Regions from separate parts of the Mesobacillus boroniphilus genome, predicted to be linked through region 1. Evidence: riboswitches for the same ligand, from Rfam matches in the RefSeq annotation. Region 1 holds a riboswitch; the other holds the start of a gene.
What was found. Region 1 has a riboswitch for lysine ahead of DYI25_RS18870 (amidohydrolase). Riboswitches for the same ligand answer to the same signal wherever they lie in the genome.

Region 1 (4,215 bases):
TGCAACAAGGTTATCTCCTACCTTCTTCTCCTCAGCTGATTCTGTCGAGCTTAAATATTTTTTAGAGCTTTTTTCAAAATCTTCTACCGCACCCTCAAATTCAATCAGGCTTTCACCATCACCATTTGCCATATACTTTTGGAGTGCCAGTTGCTCCCTCATGATTGCATCCTTCATCTCGACAATCAGATTCACCTTATCCATCCGTTCATCAATGGATGAAGAATACTGGTTGTTCATCTTGTTAAACTGAAAATTCGTTATGATTGCCACAACTGCCAGCAAAGTCAAAACCGAGAAAAAGCCCGCCAATAGTTTGGCGCGAACATTGAACTTCATCTGTGATTTTCTTGCGAATCTCTTCTTGAATTTCATTTTCCGCTCTCCTGTCCAGCAATATAGTAAATTACTATTCTTACTTTCTATTTCGGTTTAATTTTTGAAAATTTTAGGACTTTAGCCATAAAAACGAAAAAAGGACGGTTTTCTTCCAATTTAGAAGTAAAAAACCGTCCCCATACTGCTAAGAATGCCTGCGATATTTGACTTCTCCGCCTATGATGGTCATTTCAACTTTCATCGTTAAAAGTTCATCCGGTTCTTCCATTTCGAATGGATTGGCTGAGTAAACGGTAATATCCGCTAATTTTCCGCGGGAGATCGTTCCTTTAAGCGTCTCTTCGTTCGTTGGATAAGCACCGAGCTCTGTGAACAAGCGGAACGCATCGACCATCGACAACTTCTGCTCTGGCACATAACCGTCATGGGTTTCACCTGGTTTTTTCCGAGTGACTGCGGCATGGATTCCGAGAATTGGATCGACTGGCTCAACCGGAGAATCAGAGCCTCCTGCACAAATAACACCTGCTTCCATTAATGTTTTCCATGCGTAGGAAAGCTTGATTCTCTCTTCACCTAGACGCTCCTGGACCCATGGGAAATCACTCGCAATAAACCGCGGCTGGATATCCGCAATCCTGCTAGGTGCTTTCAGTCGAGGAATCAATTCTTCTCTTAAAACCTGGGCATGAATCAGCCGGTCGCGATATGCTACAGTTGGGAACTGATCCAGCACATCGAGAACATTTTCCAGTGCCTGATCGCCAATCGTATGGACTGCAATCGGCATATCCAGCTCCCGTGCACCTTTCACGAGTTCGTATAAATGCTCCTGATCATACATCGCATCGCCGTAATGGCCTGGCGCATCACTATATGGTTCCGATAACAGTGCGGTTCTCCGGCCAAACGCCCCGTCGGCAAAAATCTTCACCGAGCCGATTTGCAGCGTATCATTGCCATAACCAGTGTACATTCCAGCTTCTTTCAGGTTTGGTAAAAATTCATGGTTGATCAAGAGATTGCTGCGTAAGCCGAGCTGCTCTCCATTTAAAAGCTCATTGAATAGATTCCACGTTTTTTCAAGCCCGCCGAGATAAAGCGGATCATTCGTATGTACGCTAGTCAGCCCCTTGCTCATCGCAAAATGCATCGTCTGGCGCATCGCTTTTTTCCAGTCGTCGTATGAGCGCTCAGGGATGTACTGCCTGATCAGATTCGCCGCTGACTCCAGGAATAATCCCGTCGGCTGTTTCGTAATATCATCCAGTACGATGGTGCCGCCTTCTGGCACTGTAATTGCCGGGTGATAGCCGCTCACTTCCAACGCCTTGCTGTTGACTAGAGTCGCGTGCAAGCATGTTCTTGTTAAAAATAACGGATTGACAGGCGCCACATAATCCAGCTCCGAAATCGTCGGGATTCCTCCGTCCGTAAAAAGATTCTCATCCCAGCTGCTGCCGACAATCCATTCCCCCGGCGCAAGCTGACTGGCTTTTGCCTGAATTTTTGCCAGCATCTCATGCTTGGACGTGATTCCGACAAAATCGAGATTGATAAAACTATCCGCCATAATCGACAGGTGAAGATGGCTGTCAATCAGGCCAGGAGTAGCTGTTTTTCCTTCCAAATCGATCACCTGTGCCTGGCTGCCCCATTGCAGCACCATATCTGCGGATGATCCCATATCAATAAAACGGCCATTTTCGATGACCACTGCTTGTACAATTGGATTGCGCGTGTTGAATGTATAGATGGTTCCATTTTTGTATATGGTTCTCAAGAAGAATCTCCCCTTTGGATAGATAAAAATGGTGAATGCCTGGGGAGTGCGTTAGGAGTTTGATAGAAGGGGGATACTTGGAAAGCTCTGGCATGCAAAAAGCAATGACAGAAAATAACCTATCATTGCTTTTTACAATATACGTTATCCTCCATTTCGATCAGTAGTTCTCCATGCACAAAACCAAGCATGACAGTCTGCTCCTTGTTCAGAAAGCATCCCAGCAGTAACCAGTTTGACCCTAATTACGCTTCGGCAAACAACCCTTTCATCCACCATCAACGATGTCATACTCCGATGGACTAATCTTGTTATTCGCTCCTCTACCTCACCGATCTGATAAGATCATATGAAATTAGGTTAATAGTAACAGATTTATCATAATTCGTAAAATGTTCACTGATTTTTCGCGGGCACTTTTTTACAATGAAAGAAGAAAGGAAGTGGAATATGATAGTAAAAGAAAGAACCAAACCAGAAGAATTAGTAATCCTACAAACCCTTAAGGCCCGGATGGAATTGGAAGAGAAAGATGCTCAAAACCTGCGAACGCTGGAGAAAGGCTATGAAGGAGAAGTACACTTCGATCATTGGTTCACGAACCATATAGTCGAAAGCCTCATTATCAACGACCTGCTCCTCGAAGTAAATGGCACTCATTTTCAAATCGACTCCCTCGTGATCACGCAGGACCGGCTGCATCTTTTCGAAGTGAAAAATCTTGAAGGAGACTATTATCTGGATGGAGACAAATTTAAGACAGTCGCCGGCACCGAAATCAAAAATCCCCTCCATCAACTAAGCCGCGCAGAATCTCTACTAAAGCAACTACTAAAAAATCTGGGCTTTTACATCCCTCTCGAACCTCACCTCGTGTTCATCAACCCTGAATTCGCCCTTCTGCAAACACCACTAAAATCACCCATTATTTTACCAAACCAACTGAACCGCTTTATGGATAAGATGAACCGTACCACTTCAAAATTAACAAACAAACATACCAAACTGGCGGAGGCACTATTGTCTTTGCATATTAAGAAATCACCATTTTCCAGAGTGCCGGGATACGATTTTGATCGGTTGAGGAAAGGGGTTATTTGTGAGGCTTGCGGGGAGTTTTTGGAGAGTTATAGCAGGAATAAATTCATTTGCAGGCAATGTGAATCTCAAGAGCATATTGAATCGGTGGTGATTCGTGCCGCCAAAAGTTTTCAGTTGCTTTTTCCAGAGCGCAAAGTGACCACAGCGACTCTCTATGAGTGGATCGATGCTCGTATCCCCCCGAAAACCATTAGGAGAGTATTAAAGAGCAATTTCTCAGCCAAGGGAGAGTGTAGTTCCACCTATTACGAGTAATGGAGTACTATAAGAATTGCCATGAAGTGTCTATCACCTTTATGGTAATTTTTTTATTTTTTATATTACCGAAATCTTCGGCTCCTCCTCTTTTCGGGCACATGTTCCTCCAACTTGTTACCGAAATCTTCGGCTCCTCCTCTTTTCGGGCACATGTTCCTCTAACTTGTTACCGAAATCTTCGGCTCCTTCTCTTTTCGGGCAGATGTTCCTCTAACTTGTTACCGAAATTTTCGGCTCCTCCTCTGTTCGGGCACATGTTCCTCCAACTTGTTACCGAAATCTTCGGCTCCTCCTCTTTTCGGGCACATGTTCCTCCAACTTGTTACCGAAATTTTCGGCTCCTTCTCTTTTCGGTCACATATTTCTAACTCTGTTAACTCCCATACACCTCTGGACAAAATCACATCACAAATCCCCCCATCCTGGAATGACCACAAAATAATTTGGCAAAATAAACAAAACAGAAAACGCTTGCAATTTTTCAAATCCGTTTTATAATACTTGTATACAAGTATACTTGATTAACCAGGAAGGTGATGTAATGACGGAAAAGCAGGAATTTCTTTATCCCCAGAAATGGCTTTCAAAAGCATCGACTGGTGACCGTGTCGCAAGTGAGCTACGGATGCAAATAATCTCGGGATTGATTGAAAGCGGTGCCATCCTTTCGGAAAATAAACTGGCTGCCGACTTCAGTGTCAGCCGTTCTCCAATCCGGGAAGCATTGAAAATTC
Region 2 (4,215 bases), on a different contig from region 1:
TGTTGCTCGCCTACGGGGTCTGGGCACTTTTTGCCCAGAATATTGAAAAACCGAGGCATATACTGCCATTAGCGCTATTGCTGGTCTTTCTTGGCCTGACTGTCTATTTTAAAAAAAGGGCAGGGGTGTATGCGAGCTTTTTGGTAATAGGGGTTATCATCGCCCAGGCAATTATTTCTTCAATTTATATACAAAAACAGGCTGTAATCGAGCCGGCCGTTTACCAGCTTGCACACTATCTTGAGGAGCAGCCAGAGGACTTCGTTTTGTATACATGGGAAGAAACCAGAGTGCTTCAGTATCTGAAGATGCCTTACCCACATAAACGAATCTATACCTATAGGATTTTCCTGCACGATCAGGGGTTATATAAAGGTAAGACAGTTTATTTAACAGACAGTGTTGTTGAAGGCTTCCGCTCTCAGGGGATTAATCTTGACGGGAAGCTTGAGAAAGTAAATACTTTTGCATCAGATAAAATTTTTGATCCAGTCTATCACGAGATTATTTTATATAAATGGACACCGTAACAGGAGGTGAATGGCATGAACGAGCAGATCAAGAATAAGCTTGCTATTCTTCCTGCGCAGCCAGGATGTTATTTAATGAAGGACAGACAGGGGACCATCATTTACGTAGGGAAAGCCAAGGTATTGAAGAACAGGGTGCGCTCTTATTTTACAGGATCGCATGACGGAAAAACGCTGCGTCTTGTAAATGAAATTGAGGATTTTGAGTATATCGTCACCTCCTCCGATATGGAAGCACTGCTTCTTGAAATCAACCTGATCAAGAAATATGACCCAAAATATAATATCATGCTCAAGGATGATAAATCGTATCCGTTCATCAAGCTGACTGCAGAACGGCATCCAAAGCTGATCATTACGAGAAAGGTAAAGAAGGATAGCGGCAAATATTTTGGGCCGTACCCGAATGTCCAAGCGGCGAATGAAACGAAGAAACTGCTGGACAGGATCTATCCGCTCCGGAAATGCTCGACGCTACCTGACCGTGTTTGCCTTTATTATCATCTGGGACAGTGCCTTGCTCCTTGTGTCAAGGATGTCAGCAAGGAAGAGTATAAACAGATTACGGATGAAATCTCGCGCTTCCTGAATGGAGGCTATAAGGACATAAAGGAAGATTTAACGGAGAAAATGGCTGGGGCTGCCGAGGAATTGGATTTTGAACGGGCAAAGGAATTTCGCGATAAGATTGCCCATATCGAGGCAACAATGGAAAAGCAGAAGATGACAACGACGGATTTTACCGACCGGGATGTGTTTGGCTATGCTGTCGATAAGGGATGGATGTGCGTGCAGGTATTCTTCATCCGCCAGGGCAAACTGATTGAGCGCGAGGTTTCGATGTTCCCGATTCACAATGAACCGGAAGAAGATATCCTGACATACCTGGGGCAATTTTACTCGAAAAATGAGCATTTTAAGCCAAGGGAAGTATTGGTGCCAGAAGGCGTGGACCTCGAAATGGCTGAAGGACTGCTTGGCGTGAAAGTCCTAAAGCCACAGCGCGGCAAGAAAAAAGAACTTGTCCATTTGGCGTCCAAGAATGCCGGTATCGCTCTAAAAGAAAAGTTTTCGTTAATTGAGCGCGATGAGGAACGGACGATTAAAGCTGTTGAAAACCTTGGCGAGCAGATGGGCATTTACACACCTCATCGGATTGAATCTTTCGATAACTCCAATATCCAGGGGACAGACCCGGTTTCGGCAATGATTGTTTTTATCGACGGCAAGCCTGAAAAAAGGGAATACCGCAAATACAAGATCAAATCGGTCAAAGGCCCGGATGATTATGAATCAATGAGAGAAGTCGTAAGGCGCAGGTATTCACGTGTCTTGAAAGAAGGCTTGCCACTGCCAGACTTGATTATCATTGATGGCGGAAAAGGACATATCGAGTCCGCGCGTGATGTCCTGGAGAATGAACTTGGACTGGATATTCCGATTGCCGGCCTGGCTAAGGATGATAAACACAGGACATCCCAGCTATTATATGGTAATCCTTTGCAGGTGATCGAACTGCCGCGGAACAGCCAGGAGTTTTACCTATTGCAAAGAATCCAGGATGAAGTGCATCGGTTCGCGATTACCTTCCATCGCCAGTTAAGGGGCAAAAGTGCCTTTCAGTCACTGCTCGATGATATTCCTGGCATTGGCGAAAAGCGCAAGAAAGTTTTGCTGAAGCATTTTGGATCGGTGAAAAAAATGCGGGAAGCCTCAGTGGAAGAGTTGACCGCTGCCGGCCTTCCAGCCAATGTTGCGGAGGAACTATATCAGAAATTACAGAATTAATGTAGCATTCTATTTTTTTGTGTGCTATAATGATAAAAAAATTTCATATAGCTATCACTTTAGAGCATTAAAGTGAAGATAGAGGTGCGAACTTCAAGAGTAAAGGCCTGGAGAATTGTAGGATTCAGCGAAGGGCTTTGAAAGGGGATGTTTGCCGAAGTGGGGAAATGCCTATCCATTTTCTCGCTGGTCCTTCGTTGAATAAACGCTGGATTGTCAAGATTGCCATCTTGGAGTGCTATCTCATGTTGCAGCGTTTATACACGTTTATCAAGCAATGGGAGACACTCTCATTGCTTTTTCTGTTTTTAGGGCTTTTTTATACATGTAAATCTTTGAAGGCTCTAGGGAAAGATACATATGCGTAGTAGCAATGAAACTCAAATAGAGGCAAAATACAGAATGAAGAGGCAGGGGAAACGTATGGGATTGATTGTACAGAAATTTGGTGGAACATCAGTTGGCAACGTTGAAAGGATCAGGAATGCTGCCAGCAGGACAGCGGAAGAACTGCAGAACGGCAACAATGTCGTGGTTGTCGTATCAGCAATGGGCAAAACGACGGACCATCTTGTCGACATGGCGAATGATATTTCGAGCGCGCCATCAAAGAGAGAGATGGATATGCTTTTGACAACGGGAGAGCAAATTACAATTGCTCTTTTCTCCATGGCATTGGCGCAAAATGGGATTGAGGCTGTTTCCTACACAGGCTGGCAGGCTGGAATCAAAACGGAAGCTGTCCACGGGAATGCCCGGATTGTCGATATAGAGACGGACAGGATTGCCAACGATTTAGAGAGTGGAAAAGTGGTCATTGTCGCGGGATTCCAGGGAGTTACTGATGATGGAGAAATCACCACACTTGGACGCGGCGGGTCAGATACAACGGCAGTAGCACTTGCAGCGGCTTTGAAGGCTGATAAATGCGATATCTATACCGATGTGACGGGCGTATTCACGACCGATCCAAGATATGTGAAAAGCGCGAGGAAATTGCTGAGTGTTTCCTATGATGAAATGCTTGAGCTGGCAAACCTGGGGGCAGGTGTGCTCCACCCGCGTGCGGTGGAATTCGCAAAGAACTATGGATTGCCACTTGAAGTAAGATCCAGCATGGAAAAAGAAAGAGGCACGACCATCGAGGAGGAGAATGAAATGGAACAGAATCTAATCGTACGCGGAGTTGCGTTTGAAGACCAAATCACGAGAGTATCAGTCCTTGGAGTAAGCACTTCATTAAAAGGACTTTCAACTATATTCACAACACTTGCCCAGAACCACATCAATGTTGATATCATCGTCCAGAGCAGAACAGAGGCAGGTACTGCCAATATATCCTTCTCAATCAAGAGCAACGATCTGCCAGAGACACTGGATGTATTAGAACGAAATAAAGAATCATTAAACTATCAAGCGGTCGAATCCGAAACCGGCCTGGCAAAGGTATCAATTGTGGGTTCAGGCATGGTTTCAAATCCAGGTGTTGCTGCCAAGATGTTTGAAGTACTTGAAGGAAACGGAGTCCAGGTGAAGATGGTAAGCACATCTGAAATTAAGGTTTCAACCGTTGTTGAGGAAAAACAAATGGTAAACGCAGTAGAATCACTCCACGAAGCATTTGAGCTTTACTCCGAAGCTGTTAAGACGAATTAAGAGAGTCGCTGAAGAAGCTTTCCTGGTGTGAGCTATCGGGAAAGCTTTTATGATTACTTATATGTAAACGTAAATGAGATCCTTAGAGATTTATACTCGCATTAGTGATGATGATGACGGATAAAAGGAGAAACGAAGAATTATCGTCACAATAAAGCGAATAATTTGCAGATAAAAAGGAAAAGCAAAAAATTATCGTCACATTCAATAGGATTATGTGGGAGAAAACGAGACAACTGTG

Region 2: linked by a shared signal. The riboswitch ahead of DYI25_RS11875 (aspartate kinase) and the one ahead of DYI25_RS18870 (amidohydrolase) in region 1 are both predicted to bind lysine.

The regions. Positions count from the first base shown of each region.
Region 1 is NZ_QTKX01000003.1:309,835-314,049, reverse strand. It holds gene DYI25_RS18875 (methyl-accepting chemotaxis protein) at 1-375, opposite strand, end outside; gene DYI25_RS18870 (amidohydrolase) at 524-2,122, opposite strand; lysine riboswitch at 2,279-2,456, opposite strand; gene DYI25_RS18865 (nuclease-related domain-containing protein) at 2,573-3,478, shown strand; gene DYI25_RS18860 (GntR family transcriptional regulator) at 4,023-4,215, shown strand, end outside.
Region 2 is NZ_QTKX01000001.1:2,317,763-2,321,977, reverse strand. It holds gene DYI25_RS11885 (hypothetical protein) at 1-530, shown strand, start outside; gene uvrC (excinuclease ABC subunit UvrC) at 546-2,318, shown strand; lysine riboswitch at 2,390-2,567, shown strand; gene DYI25_RS11875 (aspartate kinase) at 2,742-3,974, shown strand.